DNA from 3 places in the Thioalkalivibrio sp. AKL6 genome. Region 3 is predicted to be linked to each of the others. Evidence: predicted binding sites of a transcription regulator. Region 3 holds the regulator's gene; each other region holds the start of a gene.
The links. The regulator FliA, encoded in region 3, starts transcription of late flagellar genes. The targets are predictions, from matches to a motif close to GCTAAAGTTNNNNNNNNNNCNGCCGATA.
Positions count from the first base shown of each region.

Region 1: the regulator FliA is predicted to act here: its motif matches at 5,443-5,470, upstream of D575_RS0112070 (methyl-accepting chemotaxis protein).
Region 2: the regulator FliA is predicted to act here: its motif matches at 1,842-1,869, upstream of D575_RS0104765 (methyl-accepting chemotaxis protein).

Region 1 is NZ_AQXS01000011.1:282,745-289,697, reverse strand. It holds gene D575_RS0112095 (plastocyanin/azurin family copper-binding protein) at 1-1,472, shown strand, start outside; gene D575_RS0112090 (antibiotic biosynthesis monooxygenase) at 1,632-1,979, opposite strand; gene D575_RS0112085 (DUF3817 domain-containing protein) at 2,243-2,545, opposite strand; gene D575_RS0112080 (class I SAM-dependent methyltransferase) at 2,655-3,272, shown strand; gene D575_RS0112075 (hypothetical protein) at 3,311-3,583, opposite strand; gene D575_RS0112070 (methyl-accepting chemotaxis protein) at 3,748-5,382, opposite strand; gene D575_RS0112065 (hypothetical protein) at 5,647-6,279, opposite strand; gene D575_RS0112060 (alternative oxidase) at 6,349-6,953, opposite strand, start outside.
Region 2 is NZ_AQXS01000008.1:341,035-347,987, reverse strand. It holds gene D575_RS0104765 (methyl-accepting chemotaxis protein) at 1-1,746, opposite strand, end outside; gene D575_RS0104760 (ATP-binding cassette domain-containing protein) at 1,911-3,809, opposite strand; partial or broken gene D575_RS14525 (hypothetical protein) at 4,112-4,394, shown strand; gene D575_RS0104755 (MFS transporter) at 4,681-6,021, opposite strand; gene D575_RS0104750 (homoserine O-succinyltransferase) at 6,166-6,953, opposite strand, start outside.
Region 3 is NZ_AQXS01000010.1:381,489-388,441, reverse strand. It holds gene flhA (flagellar biosynthesis protein FlhA) at 1-1,035, shown strand, start outside; gene flhF (flagellar biosynthesis protein FlhF) at 1,109-2,353, shown strand; gene D575_RS0109805 (MinD/ParA family protein) at 2,340-3,164, shown strand; gene D575_RS0109800 (RNA polymerase sigma factor FliA) at 3,161-3,928, shown strand; gene cheY (chemotaxis response regulator CheY) at 3,970-4,350, shown strand; gene D575_RS0109790 (protein phosphatase CheZ) at 4,446-5,222, shown strand; gene D575_RS0109785 (chemotaxis protein CheA) at 5,267-6,953, shown strand, end outside.

The DNA of each region.
Region 1 (6,953 bases), on a different contig from region 3:
ATCCTTCGGCCATCGGACGTAATCCACTGGGTGCCCATTTCGCGGCCGGGCTCGCGGTGGTCCTGTTGTGGTATTTCGCCTCAGTGGCCCAGGCGTCGATGGGGCCGGATTTCACCGAGCTGTTTGCTGACAGCGACTTTATCGAGATCATCGAGCGTGACGAGGGGCTCGAGACCCGGCCGACCGGGTATGTGCACCCGGATGCCGAGCCGGATCATGTATTCCGGATCGATCTGGACGAGGGGCAGGTGCCGATCGGGCAGGGCGTGGTCTACGACGGCTTCCTGATCGACGGGAAACTGCCCGGGCCAACCTTGCGGGTGACCGAGGGCGACATCGTGCGCATGGAGATCACCAACAGCGGCGATGTGATGCATGGGGCGTCGATCCATGCCGCCTATACCCAGACGTCGAAGCACGTGGGAAACATCCTCCCCGGGCAGACCAAGTCGGTCACCTTCCGGGCAACCACGCCGGGCGTTTTCATGTATCACTGTGCCCCGGGTGGTCATGCCATCCCGATGCACGTGATGTTTGGCCAGTACGGGATGATCGTGGTCGAGCCGCGCGATAAGTCCTACCAGCTGGAGGCGGATCTGGGACAGGAGCCGGACCTGAAGCTGTACATGCTGCAGCACGAGCTGTACGCCAGCGGCAAGGAGGCGGTGGAAGGCGATGTCAGCTATACCGCCTTCAATGGCGAGCTGTTCCGCTATGTGGAGAATCCCATCCCGGTCCGTCCGGGCGACTACGTGCGCATGTACTTCCTGAATGTCGGCCCCAACCTCCTGTCCACCTTCCATATCGTGGGCATCCTGTGGGACTACGTGTACTGGCAGGGGCACCCGGAAGCGCAGTGGCCCGGCGGGCAGACGGTAACCGCGGGCCCCTCGGACTCCTGGGTGATCGAGTTCCGCATCCCGCCGGAGGAAGGCGTCTACACGATGCTGGATCATGGCGTCGGGGCCACCAGCCGTGGTGCCATCGGGCTGCTGGATGCCCGAGCGGACGCGGACACCTCCTCCGAGATCCTGGCCGAAGGCCCCTCGCACGAGCCGGCAGAGCGTGCGGAACGGATCAGTGAAGCGCGGCGTGTCCTCGCGCCGTTCGGCATCCCCGCGGCGGAGGCCAACCCGGTACCCGCCCGGGCGGATCGCCCCGTCCGGTTCGGGGCGGATGTGGACGAGGTCGTGATCGAGATGAAGGGCAATTCCTTCTACCCGAAGGTGGTCGAGGTGGCGCCGGGCACCAAGATCACCTGGGTGAACGAGGATGTCTTTACCTATGGTTTCGGGGAGACCTCGGGTGCGCACAATGCCGTCGCCATGCGTGGCCCGCAATCGTTCGCCACGGCGATGCTGGGCCACGCCGAGAGCGACAGCGTCACGCTGACCGAGCCGGGCACGTACGACTACATCTGTGCCCCGCACCCTTACATGGAAGGCCGCATCATCGTGCGCGATCCCGGGTAAGTCAGCGCTGAGTCAAGCCATCCTGGCCTTCTCGGAGCACGGGGGCTGCAGCGTGCCGTAACAAAATGCCAGCCTATCAGGGTTTCCTGAACACTCGGCAGGCCTGCTGGACGCGGCTCGATCGCAATCGAGCCGCGTGTGGCGGGTTGGTGGCGAGGGTCAGGTTCCGTGGGCGCTGCGGGAGTCGTCCGGCGCCTGGTCGCGGTCGTGCATGCCGTAGTCGCGCACGACCTCGGCCACGCGCAGGCGGTAGTCGGCGAAGATGCCGCCGCGGCCGGCCGCCTGCACCTGGCGGTGTTCCTCCAGGTTGCGCCATTCCCGAACGGCGGCTTCATCCCGCCAGAAGGACAGTGACAGCACCTTGCCCGGTTGGCTCAGGCTCTCGAAACGCTCGATGGAGAGGAATCCGTCGACGTCCTTCAGGTGTTCGCGCAGACTCGCGGCCGTATCCAGGTAGTCCTGTTTGCGTTCGGCGTGTGGTTCTACTTCGAAGATTACGGCGATCATGGTGGGCTTTGCTTCGGCCGGGATGAAGGGCCGATTAAACCACGTGAATGCCGGTGCTGGGGATGGGGTTCAAGGGGCGAGGAGCCCGTTGGATTGATTACAGCGCCCCCCGGACTCCGCCATCCCGGCCGGAGCGAAGCGCAGAGCCGGGATCTCCTGCGTTGGCGACTCCCCCAACGGCGGAGACCCCGGCTCGCCGCTGCGCGGCGTCCGCGACGAAGGGCAGGGGCGCGGGCGGTTGGAGGGCTGGTGATGAGTGGGCTTCAGGCTGTATCGGGGGTGCTCGCGGTCGGCGTCTCGCGCCGGATCAGGTGGTCGACGTAGAGAAAGCCGAAGGGCACCACTCCAAGGAACAGGACCAGCAGCCATTTCCAGACTGTCCACCCGCTCAGGTGGCTGGCGATCAACGACGTCGCGCCATAGACGATGAACAGGATGCCGTGCACCCAGCCCACGTAGGTCACCGCCAGTGGCATATCCGCGTAGGTGCGTAGCGGCATGGCGACAAAGAGCAGGGTGACGAGGGAAATGCCCTCGACAATGCTGATCAGGCGGAAGAATTTCATAGGGCTGGCCCGGCGGCATGGGAATCGGCGCGGAGGGTAGCACACGGGGCCCGAACGCCTGATAACCTTCCGGTACGAGAAGCCTTTGCTCCGGTAACCAGGAACCCGCATGAGCACCAAGCCGCACTGGGAAGACGTCTACCAGACCCGCGCCACCGATGCGGTGGGGTGGTATCAGGCGGAGGCGCGGACGTCGCGGGCCCTGATTTGGGCGGTGGCGCCGGCCCCCGATGCCGCGATTGTCGATATCGGTGGCGGTGCCTCGGTCCTGGTGGACGAGCTGCTGGCAGAGGGCTATCGCAACCTGACGGTGCTCGATCTGTCCGGGGCGGCGATCGAGAAGGCGCGCGAGCGGGTCGGGGAGCGCGCCGCGGCGGTCGCATGGCAGGAAGCGGATGCACTGGAACACGCGTTTCCGGAGGCAGCGCTTGATGTCTGGCATGACCGCGCGGTGTTTCACTTCTTGATCGCCGCGGATCAACGGGCCCGATACGTGCAGCAGGTGCAGCATGCCCTTCGCCCGGGTGGGCATATCGTAATCGGGACCTTTGCGCTGGATGGCCCGGAAAAATGTTCCGGCCTGCCGGTGCAGCGGCATTCCCCAGAGACCCTGCAGCACGCGTTCGGTCCGGGTTTTGCGCTGGTGAAGTCGCAACGCGAGGTCCACGTGACCCCGGGCGAGACCGAGCAGCCGTTCAACTGGTGCGTGTTCCGCAAGAACGACTGATCCCGAGTGCTCCACGTTCAGCGGTGCCGCCGCGGCGATCAGCGGCGTTTGACCTCCGCGGCATGGGCCTTGGCCCGGGCGCGGATCTCCTCGAAGAACAGCATTTCCCAGCGGGTGTTGTGTTCCTCCCGCGACAGGGCCCCGGTGTCCTGTTGCTCGCGTTCCAGGCGCGCATCCGCCGCGCCCTCCGCGTCATCCAGGATCTGCTTGAAGCTCTCTCGTGCCGCGGCCGCCTTCGGATCGATCCCCTGGCGCTGCAGGACATCGGCCAGCAAGGCTCCCCCTTTCTTCCACTTTGACCACAACCTCATGCGAACTCCTTCGGGACCACACGGAAGCACGCACGTGTGTGTTCGAGCCCATCCTGCCCGCAAGCGCTTGCGGTCGCCACCCCGCAGCCATTGTGCCGCCCGAATCGGCGTCGGCCGCGTGAAACCCGCCGGGTCCGGCGCTGCCGCAGCCCCGTGCATCAAGGTCACGCGATGCGGTAGGCGGAGGCCAGGTCGCGTACGCGCGAGGCGATGTCCGCGACCTCCTGGCTGGCGGTCGCCGTCTGGCGGGCCCCGTTGGCGGTATCGCCGGTGATGTCATTGATGGCGTAGATATTCCGGTTGATCTCTTCGGCCACCGCGTTCTGTTCTTCCGCCGCGCTGGCGATCTGTGTGGTCATGTCGCTGATTCGGCCGACCGCTTGGACGATGGATTCCAGCGCTTGCCCGGCGCGTTCGGCGTCGTTGCTGGTGGCTTCGGCCATTTCGCGGCCGCGGCCCATCGCGGTGACGGCGTTGCGGGTGCCCGCCTGCAGCGACTCGATCATCGCCTGGATATCCGCCGTGGAGTCCTGCGTGCGCGAGGCGAGGGTACGCACCTCGTCGGCGACCACGGCGAAGCCGCGTCCCTGTTCGCCGGCGCGGGCGGCCTCGATGGCCGCATTCAGGGCCAGGAGGTTGGTCTGCTCGGCAATGCCGCGAATGACGTCGAGCACCGAGCCAATCTGCTGCCCCTTCTCGTCCAGGTTGCGCACGGATTCCTCGATGGTCGCGACTTCGCCCGATAGGCGTCCGATGTCGCTGACCACCGTGCGCACCACTTCGCCACCCGCGCGGGATTCCTGATCGGCTTCCTGGCTGGAGGACGCGGCATCGGAGGCATTGCGCGCGACCTCCTGCACCGTCGCGGCCATCTCGTTCATCGCCGTCGAAACCTGTTCGGTCTGCGAGCGCTGCTGGTCGATGTTCCCGTTGGTCTGGGTACTGACGGCGGACAGCTGTTCCGCGGCAGAGGCCATCTGGTCCGTCAGCGTGCGCAACTCGCGGATCGAGTCCTGGAATTGGTCGAGCATGCTGTTCAGGGCGCCTGCAGTGGCGCCGATCTCGTCGTCGGAGCGAACGTCGACCCGGCGCGAGAGGTCATGGTGCTCGGCGATCTCCGTGAGTGTCTCGCGCATCCGCGAGATCGGGAGTGCCACCGAGCGATATGTCCACACCCCGGTGACCACGACGATGATCAAGACCACCAGCATCAGCGCGCCGCTGCGCACCAGAACCTGGGTGTAGAACGCCGATACCCGCTCGGCCTCGGTCCCGGCAACATCGATCTGCAGGTCGACCAGCTGGGTGATCTGGTCGCTGATCGGATCGATGGTGTCGTACAGGGGACCGTTGAAGGCGTCGAGCTCGCCCTGGACATCGCCGGACATCCCGCCAAGAGCCCCCTCCAGACGGTCCAGGTGGGCGTTGGCTGCGCGGAACAACCCGCGGGCACCATCGGCCAGTTCCTGCTCACGGGGCGTCAGGGTCGTGGCCAGGTAGGCGTCCCAGATCTCGGCGATCTCCTCTCGTGCCTCACGGACGTCGGCGAGTGCCTCTTCCGCCGTCATCCGTCCGGCGTCCGCCTTGTTGACCGCGTCGATGACCAGCACCGCATAGTTGTCGGCGATGGTCTTCAGCTGCTGCAGGGGCACGACGCGGTCGTGATAGATGTTTTGCACGCCCTTTTCGATGTTGGCTGTGCCGCGGGCGGCCAAGGCCGCCAACAGCAGGAGCGCGGCCACGGGTACCACGATGGTGATGACCAGCTTGGATCGAACGGAGAGCGAGCGGAAATTCATGGGCGGTCCTTGTGTGGCCAGTATTGGGAGCAGCCCGCAACCTCGGGCCATGACCACAGTAAACGGCCTGGCCGGCCAAACCTTGAGGTGGATCACCCGTTGCGACGTCCGCTAGAGTCCGCCGCCAGCCGGTTCGAACGGGTGTCGGGCCTGCGCGGTTGGCGGCGTATTTGTTAGGGGTTCCGCGGGGTTTGCTGCGGGGCCGACTGACGAAGCAAGAGGCAAGGTTTGAACCCAAAGGTCGCGAAGGTCTCGCGTTCTACTTCATCTCGCGGACGGTCCGGACGACAGGGTCTCGCGGATGCGCCGCACGTCGCGCACATACTCCAGCATGGCTGTCATGGCATCGGCGAACAGGTAGGCGCCGAACAGGACCATCCCGCCCGCAAACAACCCGGCGAGGGGCCACAGGATCGCCGTCAGGATGGCCAGTCCCCAGCTCGCCGGTTCCACCAGCTCGGCTTCAAGGCCGAACGCGGCCACCGCAACGCCCGCAAAGGGCTCGACCGCCGTCAGGGAGATGACCGACAATGCCAGTGCGAGCAGCACGAAGGCAATCGCCAGCAGTTCGCCGACCAGCCGTGTGCAGACGACAACGCAGGTGATGGCGGGATAGTCCCGCGTCGCCAGCGCGCCCAGTGCGCGGGCCCTTCGCCACAGGAGAACGACCCAGGCCAGCACCGCAACGGCAAAGAGGGCCTGCAGCAACACCAGGGATGCGACCGGCCAGGGCACCTGCGGCGTTTCCTGTGCCAGTGTCCAGAGCGTCACCGATGTCAGTAGCCCGCCCAGGCCCGTCAGGACCGCCATACCGCGCAGCCCCCATCCCGCCAGCCGCTGCAGGGGGAGTGCACCCTCGGTCCCGCCGGTTGTCTCGTCGTTCACGGCCGTCTCCATGTCGTTCGCATACGGCCACACGATAGTGCCCGAAAACCGGCCCCGTCAGGTCGCGGGAGAGCGCCCGGGTCAGTCTTTCTTGCCGAGCAGGTCGGCGAAGCCGTGGTTAACGTCCCGGTGGCCTGCCTCGTCGGCGCGTACCGCGCGGATCACGTCGGACAGGCGGGCATCTTCCGCAAGGTTCCAGTACTGGATCGCGCGTTCCGGCGCGGCGACGTTATCGAGCCCGCCGGACTCCACTTCCTCCAGGTACTCGGTATAGCTGACGACCGCTTCCTCTTCGAAGTAGCCTACGATCCGGTGCGCCGTACGCGACGAGATGATGTAGATCATAAAGAACAACGTGTAGAAGAAGCCCTGCGCCAGGATGATCAGGAAGCGCTCCAGCCAGTTGGGCGAGGTGATCTCGATGAAGGTGAGCAGGTGCATGCGCTCGTTCTCGGCCTCGTCCATCAGCGTGCGGATCCAGCCGTGGTCATCCTCCATGCGCCGCAGCGAGCGCAGGTGCTGCAGCGTGGCGCCCACCATGCCGGGGACGCCCGCAACCGTCTCCAGGACCACGGCGCGGTGTCCGTAGCGCCGGGCAAAGAAGGTGTCGGCGAAGAATCGCATCAGCGAGGTAAAGCCCCGCGCGACGCGGTCGGAGAAATCCCGGGGTTCGTGATGGCGGCTCA
Region 2 (6,953 bases), on a different contig from region 3:
GGCCTCTTCCTGGCCGTGCTGCATGGCCTTCACCGCGCTGGTGGTGGCGGACTGCAGGCGCGCGATCATGGTCTCGATCTCGTCGGTGGATTCCTGCGTACGGGTCGCCAGCTTGCGTACCTCGTCGGCCACCACCGCGAAGCCGCGGCCGTGTTCACCGGCGCGGGCGGCCTCGATGGCCGCGTTCAGGGCCAGCAGGTTGGTCTGTTCGGCCACGCCGCGGATCACCTCGAGGATGGTCCCGATCTGCTTCGAGTCCTCGCCCAGCTTGGCCACGGTGTCGGCCGCCTGTTCGACCGTCCCGAGCAGCGAGGCCATGGACTCGATGTTCTTGCTCATCACCTCGGAGCCGTTGTTCACTGCATTCCCGGCCTCCTGGCCCGCCTGGGAGGTCGCATCGGTGTTGCGGGCGATCTCCTCGGCGCTGCTTTGCAGTTCGTTGATCGCGGTGGCGACGCGGTCGGTCTCGTCGCGCTGGCGCGAGACGGCCTCGCGGGCCTGGTAGGCCTCCTGGTTCAGGTTCTCGGTGGCGCGATTCAGCGTCTCGGTACCGCCGCGGGCATTGCCGATGGCCTGGGCGATCTTGTCGGTGAAGCGGTTGAAGGCCCGGCCCAGCTGTGCGGTTTCGATCAGGCCGTTCTCGTCCAGGCGACGGCTCAGGTCGCCATCGCCGTCCGCGATCTCCTCGAGTGCCGCGGTCGAGTGGGCCAGGGCGCGCCGGACCACCAGGATGATGAACACCGCGCCGGCCAAGCCCAGGATCACGCCAATCAGGGCCAGCACGCCCTGGGTGGTCTGGGTCGCGCGCATGTCGGCGGTCAGGGCGGCGGCGCTGCGCTCGGCGCGATTGGTAATCCGCTCGCTGAGCCCCTGCAGGTGGTCACGCGCCTCGATCAGACCGGGCCCGATCTCGGTACGGATCAGGTAGGCGTCTTGCAGCGCCTGTTCGCTGCCGTGGATCTCAATCAGGTCATCCAGCGCCGTGTTCTGGGTGTCCAGCGCCCCCTGAAAGTCCTCCAGCGCGATCTGCTGTTCGAAGTCCAGATCGTCGAACTGGTCCATCAGCTGTGCAGTGATGTCGTTGGTGCGAGTCGCGAACAGTCGGACATTCTCGCGGAAGGCATCGTCACGGAAGGCGATAAAGCCGCGCAGGTTCGAGGTGACCTGCACCACCGACATGCGCAGGTCATGCAGGGTGTCGAGACGATCCCAGGACCGCTGGAAGCGCGGGAGGCCCATCTCGGCGCTGATCATCATGTTGGTCTGCTGGGTCATCTCGCGGCTGGCAGGGTTGGCCCGGGCATTGGCGATTCCCAGCGCCGGCATGTTTTCGGCGGCGTTTTCGGCAACCTCGATCAGTCGGTCCTCGAAGCTGGCGAACTGGTTGACCAGCCGGCGGACCTCGGTTGCGCTGGCGGACAGCTCCTCGTCGGCGGCGATCACCGGGTTCTCGTTCAGGGCCCGGGTTGCGCCATCGAGGTCACGCATCGCGTTTTGCCACGCGTCGCGGTGGGACTGCTCCTCGCTCATCAGGTAGAACCCGAGAAACGCAGCGCTCTCCTGCAGCAATTGCTCGACGTCATTGACCCGGGCTACCGCCGGGTAGTCGGCCTGGGTGAGCTGCTCAACCCCTTGGCTGCCCGTACTCATCGCGCGCAGGGCCAGCAGGGAGTTGATGATCAAAATGGCAACCACCAGGCCAAAGCCGGCGATCAGCAGCCCCCGAATGGAGAGTTTGTCCAGCATGCGATGACTCCTTCTGGGCGCCTTGTGTCCGGCGCTTCACGAACCGGCCGCGGCCATTACGACCGCGGACTCGAAAGGTGGTTATTCAACCCCTGTTACGGCCGGCCGCGCTCAGAGTTGAGCCGGTTATTCAGGGCGTCGCCGCAGGGTAGACGTGCCGGGGCTCAGTCGGATTCCAGCTGTTCCCAGCGCTCGTAGCAGTGGGCCAGTTCTAACTCGACGGCTTCCAGCCGCGCCTGCAGTTCGCGCATGCGGTCACCGTCGCGCAGGGCATCCGGTTCGGTCATGGCCGTGGTCAGGCTTTGCTGTTCCTGTTCCAGGGCCTCGATCCGTGCCGGCAGGGCCTCCAGTTCGCGCGCGGTCTTGTAGGACCGTTTGCGTGGGGCCGCCGGTGCCGGCTCGGGTGCGGGCGCCGCGGGTTTGGCCGCGGGCTCGGCCTTCGCGGTCGCTCCGGACTCGCCCTCCAGCAGGCGCCGGGTGACCCGTTCGGGCAGGTCGGACCAGCCGCCGACGAACTCCTCGACCGCGCCATCGCCCGGCAGGACCAGGGTCGAGGTCGCGACGTTGTCGAGGAAAGAGCGGTCGTGACTGACCACGATAACGGTGCCGGTGTACTCGATCAGCAGCTGCTCCAGCAGCTCCAGCGTCTCCACGTCCAGGTCGTTGGTGGGTTCATCCAGCACCAGCAGATTGGCCGGGCGGAGGAACAGTTTGGCCAGCAGCAGGCGGTTGCGCTCGCCCCCCGACAGCGCCGATACCGGCTGGCGGGCACGCGCGGGCGGGAACAGGAAGTCTTCCAGATAGGACAGGATGTGGCGGCTCTCGCCGTTGACCATGACCCGGTCGCGGCCCTCGCCGACCGCATCCTGAACTGTGGTCGCCTCGTCCAGGCGGGCACGGGCCTGGTCGAAGTAGGCGATCTCCAGCTGGGTGCCCAGCTTGACGCTGCCTGCGAGCGGCTCCATCTGGCCCAGGAGCCCGCGCAGCAGGGTGGTCTTGCCGGCCCCGTTGGGTCCGACGATGCCCAGGGCATCCCCCCGCTGCAGCAGCAGGTTCACGTCGCGCACGATGGGGGTGTCGTAACCGAAATCGGCGTGTTCCGCCTCGATCACCAGGCGTCCGGAGCGTTGCTCCGGACTCAGCTTCATCTTCACCTGGCCGCCGCGTTCACGGCGTTCGGCACGCTTGCGACGCAATGCCTGAAGTGCCCGCACGCGGCCTTCGTTGCGGGTGCGTCGCGCCTTGATGCCCTGGCGCACCCAGACCTCCTCCTGGGCCAGCTTGCGGTCGAACTCCGCGCGCTGGGTGGCCTCCGTTTCCAGCCTTTCGGCCTGGCGCTCGCGGAAGGCCTCGATGGATGGTGGGTGCTCGTACAGATGCCCGCGGTCCAGCTCGAGGATGCGCGTGGCCACGCTCTCCATGAACTGGCGATCATGGCTGATGAACACCACGGTCAGTCCGCTTTCGATCAGGAACTGTTCCAGCCAGCGGATCGCGGCCACGTCCAGGTGGTTGGTGGGTTCGTCGAGCAGCAGCAATTGCGGGCGTTGCACCAGCTCGCGCGCCAGCCACACCCGTCGCTTCAGCCCGCCCGACAGCGCGGCGAACTGCGCCTCGGGATCCAGGCTCAGGTGCGAAATCGTGGTCTCCACCCGGTTCTGCAGACTCCAGCCGTCGATGGCGTCGAGTTTCGATTGCACTGGACCCATCTTGTCCAGGGCGTCCATGTCACCCGATGCCGCGGCCTGGCTCAGGTGGTGGAAACGTTCCAGCAACCGGCCGGCCTCGCCGAGGCCCTCGGCGACCACGTCAAAGACCGTGCCTTCGATCCCGGGCGGTAGTTCCTGGGTCAGGTAGGCGGTGGTCAGGCCATCCTGGCGGGTCAGTTCGCCGGAATCGGCCTGGGCCTCGCCGGTGATGACCTTGAGCAGGGTGGACTTGCCCTCGCCGTTGCGCCCGGCGATCGCGACGCGTTCGCCGGGCTCCAGGCTCATGTTGACGCCATCAAGCAGGGAGGCCATGCCGTAGGCCAGGTGGATGTTGCGCAGGGTGAGCAGTGCCATTCGAATTCCGGTCGCGAGCAAGTGTTGTTGCGGGCGCCAAGACTATCACCTTGGCGTGCCGTAGCGCGCACCGTGACGCCTTACAGGCTCGCCATCCCGGAGCAGGAATCGCATTCGTTCTGCCGCCTCCCGGGAGAGGCTGGCCCTGGTTCGTCGTCGGTGTTTACGGTGGCTTCGTCCGGCCGCCTGCGGCTCCGCTCAGACATCCAGCGCCTTGAATCCCGCGAAAAGCCTCTCCACTCGGCGCGACGACAACGGGGGGAAGGTCCAAACAACGGCCGTCCCGGCGATGTTGCTCATGGATGGAGGCTGGGTCTTCCGGCATCTTTGGCACGCTCGGCCTGCGGCCATGGCGTGCCGCGCCCGCGAAGCGGGCGCCGGGGGGCGTAGGATGTGATGAGCGCAGCGAATCGCATCACGGGTCCGCACGGCGCGGGGACCGGTGCGTTGCGCTGCGCTCAACCGCACCCTACGGGACAGGGGCTGGCTGCTGGTGTCCGGATACCGTCTGTCTTGACCTTCTCCTCCCGTATGGAGCCCCTCGCGGAGGGCGTGATGGGCTGGGAGAAGGCGCTGGATGTCTGAGCGAAGCGCAGCGTAGCGAGTTCAGCGCCGCCGGCCCAGCGCGTCCGGAGCGAGGTTCCCGGGCGAAATCCGGGTGCCCTTCTTTGGGTACTTTCTTGGGCAAGCAAGAAAGTACCTCGCGGTGCGCTCGCGAGAGAGCGCGTGGCAGGCGGCCGGACGAAGGCACCGTAAACACCGGAGGACGAACCCGGACCAGCCACAACAGGGCAGGCGGCTGGGCGAAGGCATGTAAGCACCGACGACGAGCCGTGGCCAGCCGGCGGAGTCGGCGGGGACGAGGCGGGCGTCAGGCTTCGCCCATGAGCCAGGCGCTCACGGCGCCGGCCAGGCTCATCAGCGCGAGCACGAAGATGGCGACTTCGGTGCCGGCCAGCTGGGCCAGCAGCCCGAACAGGCCGCCGATCAGTAGCAGGCCGCCGATGACGGTGTTGCTGACGGCGGTGAACGCGGCGCGCGTTTCCTGGGTTGCCATGTCGACCAGGTACGTCTTGCGGCCCAGACGCACGCCGGCATGGCTGACCCCGAGCAGGAAGAACAGGGTCGCATAGACCCAGCCGCCGGGGACCAGCGCATGGTCGGTGCCGACGGGCGCGAGCCAGACGCTCAGGGCGACCGCGATGCCGAGGCCGGCTGCAAGGAGTCCCGAGAGGATCAGGACCCAGCGGGCGGAGCGGTCGGACAGCCGGCCCCAGACCGGGGCGCTGACGGCCGAGGCCAGGCCGCTGGCGAGGATCAGCAGGCCCAGGGTGCCCAGATCACCGGCGGTCGCGTCCTCCGCGAGCAGGACGTAGAAGGGCAGTGCGAGGGCCGTGCTCATCAGCAGCGCGCGGGTCAGCACGAAGTGACCGAAGGCGCGGTCGGTCCACAGCAGGCGCATCGACTTGATGGCCTCGGTGACGGCGTTGCCGCCACCCTCGGTGGCACCCGGATCCTCGCGCAGCCGGGTGAAGGTCGCGGCGGCGACCCACCAGGCCCCGGCCGAGGCGGCCAGCAGGGCCACGAACACGCCTATGCCGGCCTCTTCCAGGTTCGCGAGCGTGAGGTAGATGCCCAGCCCCAGGGTGAAGAACCCGGCCAGCGACGCGGCGTAGCCCATCACCGTGCCGCGGCGATGCTTGGCGATGGTCTTGCCCAGCACGTCCTTGGCCGCGACCGAGTTGATCCCGCGCGAAAGCGCAAAGACCACCAGTAGCCCGAGGATGGCCCAGCCGGCGGCTGCACCCTCTAGGGTCAGCGCGACCACGGCCATGCCGGCCACCGCGAGCCCGGAGAGCAGGCTGCCGAGGATCCAGAAGCCCTTGCGGATGGCCCGCCGCCGGATGGCGGCGGCCACGAACAACTGCGGCAGCAGCGAGCCGGACTCGCGGATCGGGACCAGGAAGCCGGCGAAAGCGGCCGGGGCCCCCAGGGCGCCCAATAGCCAGGCGAGGACCAGGCGGGCCGAGGCCAGCTCGTCGCCGATCTTGCTCAGGGTGTTGGAGACCAGGTGGACGAAAAAGTTAGTCGGCTGGGCGCTGCAGGCGTTTTCCGGAATGTCCTTGCAGACGCGGGCGTCCTCGTCCCCGGCGATGGTCTCGTACAGGGAGACGATCGGGCGCGGCAGCTTGTCCGGGTCATGTTCGGCCATGGAGTCCTTCCGTTGCGTTGCCCCCGTCATTGTGAGGAGCGCAGTGACACGGCAACCTCCCACCGGAGCCACCGGGACCTGGCGCACTGCCAACTTCGGGAGGTTGCCACGTCGCCTTCGGCTCCTCGCAATGACGGCGGCTGACTAACGCCGCCCGGCCAACGGGTCGCTCGGATCGACGCTGTCGCGGAACGGTTTGCGGCGGTCGAGGTTGGTCAGCTGATAAACGTTGCCCAGCCAGTTGTTGATCACCGCCAGCGCGGTGTCGTGCCAGGTGTTGTCCAGGCGGTCCAGCAGCAGCGCCTCGGGCAGCGCCGGGATCTCGGTGCAGTGCTCCAGCGCGGCCTCGACCTGCTCGCGATGCTCGCCGAGGATCGCGGCGGCCTGCGGCATCAGGTAGTTCTCCGGCAACGGCGGGTAGGCGTCGCGTTCGCCCTGGATGTAGCGCACGACCTCGCGCTTGTATTCCTTGAGCAGGCTGATGGAGTCGTACTCCGGGTGGCCCTGGAAGAAGACCATGCGAAAGCCGTCCGGCGACGCGCCCAGGTGGATGCCGGACTGGTCGCTCTCCACCAGCACCCGAAGCCCGTGGCGTTCGAACTGTTCGCGCGAGACATCGTTGTAGCGCGAGTGCGGCACGTCGAAGCGGGTGTTCACGCCGGTGACCAGCGGGTGCCCGCGGTCCACCACGCGGTGCGGGAACACGCCCCACAGCTTTTCGCCCATGTGCCGGCGGTGTTCGCCGTAGCGTGCCTGCAGCACGGCGTGGGTGGCGAGGCAGGAGCAAAGCGTCGAGGTCACGTTTTCCCAGGCCCAGTCCACCACCTCGGCCAGCGGCTCCCAGAAGGGTTCCAGTGCCAGGTCCGGCTGGGTGACGTTGGCCCCGGTGATGATCAGCGCGTCGAGACCCTCTTTCTTCAGGTCCTCGAAGT
Region 3 (6,953 bases):
GTGGATCTGGTCTCCCTTGAAGTCGGCTACCGCCTGATCCCGCTGGTGGACCGTACCCAGGACGGCCAGTTGATGGGACGGATCAAGGGCGTGCGCCGCAAGCTGTCGCAGGAGCTCGGCTTCCTGCTGCAGCCGGTGCACATCCGCGACAACCTGGAGCTCAGTCCGAACGCCTATCGGATCAGCCTGCTGGGGGTCACTGTGGCCGAGGCCGAGGTATTCCCCGACCGCGAACTGGCGATCAATCCAGGCGAGGTCTTCGGCACCGTGCCGGGCACCCCGACCAAGGACCCGACCTTCAACCTGGATGCCCTGTGGATCGACCCGTCGGATCGCGACCAGGCCCAGGGCGCCGGCTATACCGTAGTCGACTGTTCCACGGTGATTGCGACGCATTTGTCGCAGGTGTTCCGCGAGAACGCCCACCGCATGATCGGGCACGAGGAGGCACAGCATCTGCTGGATCAGCTGGCGCGGCATTCGCCGAAGCTGGTAGAGAACCTCGTGCCCAAGACGCTGTCGCTTTCGATCGTGCTGAAGGTGTTGCAGAACCTGCTGGCCGAGCAGGTCTCGATCCGCGACCTGCGCACGATCGCCGAAACCCTGGCAGACGACGGGGTGAAGAGTCAGGATCCCGGCACTTTGACCGCTGCGGTGCGCGTCGCGCTGTCGCGCTCCATCGTCCAGGACCTTGTGGGACCGGAGGATGAGCTGCCACTGATTGCCCTGGACCCATCGCTGGAACAGCTCTTGCATAAGTCCCTGCAGGGCAGCTCGGGTGGCACGGTTGGACTGGAGCCCGGGCTGGCGGAACGGTTGCAGCGTTCGGTTGCGGACGCGGCGCGCCGCCAGGAGACAGCCGGTCAAGCGGCGATCCTGGTGGTGGCACCGGAGATCCGTTCCTGGATTGCCGGCTGGTTGCGCGGCGCGGTTCGCAGCCTGACCGTCCTGGCGTTTACCGAGATCCCCGACAACCGGCGGATTCGGGTAGTGGCCACGGTCGGTCAGGAAGAAACAGCGAAGCAGTCCGCATGAGACATAGGGGTTCCGCCGCGCGAGCGGCGCAGGAGATCAAAGCATGAATGTCAGACGATATCGGGCCCGGGACATGCGCGACGCCATGCGTCAGGTGCGCGAACAACAGGGAGAGGATGCCGTGATCCTCTCCAGTCGCCGGGTGGATGGTTGGTTGGAGGTGGTCGCCGCCCTGGAGGATGGCGAGTCCTCGGAGCCGGTGCGCGAGCCGGAGGCTGCAAAACCGGCCCGCGAGGCGCGTACCGCCGACCGCGCCCCGAATTCGGCGGCGCCTTCCTGGCCGGCCGATCCCGAGCTCACCGCGATGCGCCAGGAGTTGCGTGACCTGCGCAGCCTGATGACGCGTCAGTATGCGGAGAGTGACGAGGCTCGCTGGGCGGCCCGTCATCCGCTGGCGGCAGAATGCAAGGTCCGCCTGATCGACCGCGGCTTTAGTGAATCGCTGGCGCGCAGCCTGGCGGGCAGCATCCTCGATGACAGCTCCCCCGAGCAGGCTTGGGAGCGTCTCCGCGCGCGGCTTTCGGGCGCGATTGCCACGCATCGCCCGGCGATCCTGGACGAAGGTGGGCTGCTGGCGATGGTGGGTCCGACCGGTGTCGGCAAGACCACCACGCTGGCACGGATCGCGTTGCGCCAGATCCGTCGGATGGGACCGGATTCGGTTACGCTGGTGACCCTCGATAGCCAGCGCATCGGTGCAACACGGCAGTTGCAAGCCTTCGCCCAGATGGCGGGGATCTCGGTGCGCGTGCTGCAGAATGCGCGCGAACTGCGCGATCTGGCGCGGCGCGTGGACGATGGCCACCTGATCCTGGTGGATACCGCTGGGCAGGCGCCGCGCGCGGTGGAGGAGGAGTCGCTGTTCGCGCATCTGCCGCCGGATATCCGCGCCGAGAGCTGGTTGGTCGTGTCGGCCACGACCCAGGGCAGTACGTTGCGGCGGGTGCTGGAGGCGTTTCGCAAGGCGGATCCCTCGGCGCTGGTGCTGACCAAGCTGGACGAGGCAGAACAGCTGGGCGAGGTCCTGTCGGTCCTGCTGGATCAGCACCTGGGACTTGGGTTCGTGAGCGATGGCCAGCGCATTGCCGAGGATTTTCACCGGGTTGATACGGGGTATCTGACCCGTCTGGCGCTGGACGACGACGCGGAGGGCGCGCGGGCGGGTGGCAATGCCCGTGAGACCTGGGCTGCCGAACGGCTTGCCGAAATGGAACCGCCGGGGCGCTCGCGCTCGCCTCTGCGCCCGGCGCAGGGGGCCGAGCCGGCAACACTGGAACTGATTCAGCCGGTTGGAAAGGGGCGTTATGCCACGCACTAACAAGCCGTTGAAGGTCATTGCGGTCGCCTCGGGTAAGGGCGGGGTCGGGAAGACCAACGTGTCGGTCAATCTGGCGGTCGGCCTGGCCCGGTTGGGCCGCGAGGTGATGCTGTTCGATGCGGATCTGGGTCTGGCCAACGTGGACCTGTTGCTCGGGATGCGCCCGGAGCGCAGCCTGCATGATCTGGTGACCGGCGCGGTGGACAGCCTGGACGATGTCCTGGTCCAGGGGCCGGACGGGGTGAAGGTGGTCCCGTCGGCCTCCGGTATCGCGGCGATGGCGAACCTCACGCCGGCCGAGCACGCAGGGCTGATCCATGCCTTCAGCGCCTACCGCAGGCCGCTGGATGTCCTGATCGTGGACACCGCCGCAGGCCTGCAGGAGTCGGTGACTTCGTTCTGCCGGGCGGTACAGGAGACCCTGGTGGTGGTCTGCGACGAGCCGGCTTCGATTACCGATGCCTATGCCTTGATCAAGGTGCTGCACCGTGACCACGGCCTGCGGCGTTTCCGCATGGTCACGAACATGGTCAGCGGGCGCGAGGGGGCGGAGCGGCTGATGCAGAAACTCAATACCGTCTGCGGCAAGTACCTGCCGGAGGTGGTCCTGGACTTGGCCGGCTATATCCCCATGGACGAACATCTGCGCAAGGCCGTGCAGAAAAGGGCGCCGGTGGTTCAGCAGTATCCCGGCAGTCCGGCCGGCAAGGCGTTTGCCGACCTGGCACACACGGTGGATCGCTGGCCAGTCGGTGGGGGTGACCACGGGGGCGTCGGGTTCTTCGTGGAACGAATGCTGCAGAGCGCATGATGACGACGCGTAATCGCCTTTCCGGCTACCAGGCGACGTCCACCGCGACCGGTGGACACGAGAAGTTGATTGCCGATCACGTTGAACTGGTGCATCGCATCGCGCACCACCTGATGGCCCGTCTGCCGGCGTCGGTCCAGGTCGATGATCTGATCCAGGCCGGCATGATCGGTCTGCTGGAGGCGGCGCGGCAGTTCGAGGGCGGGCAGGGGGCGACCTTTGCCACCTACGCCGGGATCCGCATCCGCGGTGCGATGATCGACGAGTTGCGTCGCAGTGACTGGACGCCACGTTCGGTGCATCGCAACAGCCGGCGTATGGCCGCCGCGATCCAGAGTGTCGAGGCCCGCGAGGGGCGTGCGGCGCGTGGGAGCGAGGTGGCGGCCGAGCTGGACGTGCCTATCGATGACTATTACGACATGCTCAAGGACCACGCCGGGGCCCATCTGTTTGCACTGGACGATCTCGGCGGCGGGGATGACGGGGCCGATCGTGTGATCGAGGGGCAGGAAGTCTCGCCGTCGCGTAGCCTTGAGGCTGGCGAGTTTCGCGAGGAGTTGGCCGAGGCCCTTGGGGATCTGCCTGAACGCGAACGCCTGGTGCTTTCGCTGTATTACACCGAAGAACTGAATCTGCGCGAGATCGGGGCTGTTCTGGGCGTGACCGAGTCGCGCGTGAGCCAGATTCGCAGCCAGGCGGTCATTCGGCTGCGCGCGCGCATGGGGTCGTGGCTCGAAGACGGCGCGGCTTTGCAGTTATTCTAAAACTCACCTTACGAATCCCGGAGTGACGTGTGGACAAGGGAATGAAAATTCTCATCGTGGACGATTTTTCCACGATGCGGCGCATTATCAAGAACCTCTTGCGAGATCTTGGCTTCAATAATACGCAGGAAGCCGACGACGGCAGCACCGCGCTGCCGATGCTGCAAAATGGTGACTTCGACTTCCTGATTACCGACTGGAACATGCCCAACATGCCGGGCATCGACCTGCTGAAGGCCGTCCGCGCGGATGCCAACCTGAAGTCGATGCCGGTGCTGATGGTGACGGCCGAGGCCAAGCGCGACCAGATCGTGGAGGCCGCGGAGGCGGGTGTGAACGGTTATGTGGTCAAGCCGTTTACCGCTGAAACGCTGAAGGAAAAGATCGACAAGATCTTCGAACGTATTGAAGCACAGGGCTAAGGATCGCCCGGTGGTGAATACGGACGACGTCCGTCTCGCTTGCGCGGGTGGGCGTGACCCGGCTCCTTCGGCGCCGTACCAGCAAGAGGCTCCTCATGACTGAACAGGAACACCCCCCACGCGACGGTCAGCTCGAGCTGGCCCGACAACTGGTGCAGACGCTCGAGGCGGGCGACGACGCGGCGGCGCGCGCACTGGTGCAGGATCTTGCGCGTCCTTACGACCGCGAGCTCTTCGACGAACTGGGCAAGCTGACGCGCGACCTTCACGAGGCCTTGCAAAGCTTCCGTGGGGACTCGCGTCTGGTAGAGCTGACCCAGGCGGAGATCCCGGATGCGAAGGAACGCCTGAACTACGTGGTCACCATGACCGAGCAGGCCGCGCACGCCACGATGGGCGCCATCGAGTCGAGCCTGCCGATCGCCGAGTCGTTCAGCCAGCAGGCGGCCGACTTGACCGCCAAATGGACGCGGTTTCGCAACCGGCAGCTCTCGGTGGACGAGTTCCGCGATTTCGCGCGTGAGCTGGACAGCTTCTTCGGGCAGGCGGGCGAGGACGCCGAGGAGTTGCGGCGGCTGCTCTCCGAGGTGCTGATGGCACAAAGTTATCAGGACATTACCGGCCAGGTGATTCGCCGGGTGATCCAGTTGGTGACTGACCTCGAAGAGAACCTCGTTACCCTGATTCGGCTCTCCAGCGGGCGCATGGAGCAGGTCGAAGCGGCCGAAGCGTCGCTGGAACGTGGCGAAGAAGACCGCGAGGCGGACCGCAAGGGCCACGGCCCCAGTGTGCCCAAGACTCAAGATTCCAGCGCAGATGTCGTTCAAGGACAGGACGAGGTGGACGATCTGCTATCAAGCCTGGGCTTCTAGCAGTGCCCCCCATACGACTGGCGCCACGGGACCGGAGAGACTGAATGGCCATCGACCCCAATGACGAAATCCTTCAGGACTTCCTGATCGAGGCCGGGGAACTGCTGGAGGGGCTCAACGAGCAACTCATCGACCTGGAACAGAATCCGGACGATCGGGATCTGTTGAATGCGGTCTTTCGAAGCTTCCACACCATCAAGGGGGGCGCCGGGTTCTTGAGCCTGGATCCGCTGGTGACGGTGTGTCATCACGCCGAGGACGTCTTCAATCTGCTGCGCAACGGCGAGCGTCGGGCCGATAGCCATCTGATGGACACCATGCTCCGCGTGCTGGACTCCCTGAACGTCATGTTCGGGGATCTGCGCTCCGGAGTGGACCCGACCCCCGCCGATGCCGCGGTGGTCGAGGACCTGCGGCGCATGGCAAAAAACGAAGACGTCGCCGGAGATACCGCCGCGGCGCCGCCCGCGCCTGAACCGGAGCCCTTCCCCGAGCCACAGGCCTCGGCCCCCGGCGACGCCATGGTGGGCGGCGGGGAGGAGATCACGGACGACGAGTTCGAGGCCCTGCTGGATACGTTGCATGGTGACGGTGCCCCGGCACCCGTGGACGCGGCCGTGTCGGGCGGCGCCGGGGCCAGCGAAGACTCGGGCGGCGATCTGATCAGCGACGACGAGTTCGAGAATCTGTTGGACGAGTTGCAGGCCAAGGGCGGAGGTCCGGCATCGCCCGAACCGGCTGCGGACGCCCCTGCGGATCCACTGCCGACCGAGCCTGCGGCAGCGGCGCCCGAGCCGGAAAAAGCGGTAACGCCGGAGCCGGCGGCCGCCGGTGGGCAGGGCGGTGGTGGTGCCCGCGCCGGCGGGGCCGAGGCTGGGGGGCGCCCGGCTCCACAGGGCGAGACCTCCGTGCGCGTGGATACCGAGCGGCTGGACGAGATCATGAACCTGGTGGGCGAGCTGGTTCTGGTGCGAAACCGCTTGAGCATGCTGCGTTCGCAGCATGTTGACGACGAACTGGGCAAGGCGATCAGTTCGCTGGCACTGGTGACCTCCGACCTGCAGACCTCGGTGATGAAGACCCGCATGCAGCCGGTGAAGAAGGTCTTCAATCGCTTCCCTCGAGTGATCCGCGATCTGTCGCGGAATCTGGGCAAGGAGATCGAACTGGAGATCTTCGGCGAGGAAACCGACCTCGACAAGAATCTGGTCGAGGCCCTGTCCGATCCGCTGGTGCATCTGGTGCGGAATGCTGTGGACCATGGCATCGAGACGCCCGATGTGCGCGAAGCGGCGGGCAAGCCGCGCAAGGGTACGGTCGTGCTCGGCGCGGCCCAGGAGGGTGATCACATCGCACTGCTGATCAAGGACGACGGCGGTGGCATGGACCCGCAGGCCCTGCGGCGCAAGGTGGTGGAGAAGGGGCTGATGGAGCCCGCGATGGCCGAACGCATGACCGATCGCGAGGCCTTCAACGTGATCTTCATGGCCGGATTCTCCACCAAGACCGAGATCTCGGACGTCTCCGGCCGCGGGGTTGGCATGGACGTGGTCAAGACCAAGATCTCGCAGCTCAACGGCACCATCGAGATCGATTCCGAGATCGGCGTAGGGACCACGCTGCGGGTGAAGCTGCCCCTGACCCTGGCGATCCTGCCCGCGCTGATGGTGATTCTGGACGGCCGGCGTTTTGCGATCCCGCTGGCCTCGGTCTCCGAGATCCTGGATCTGG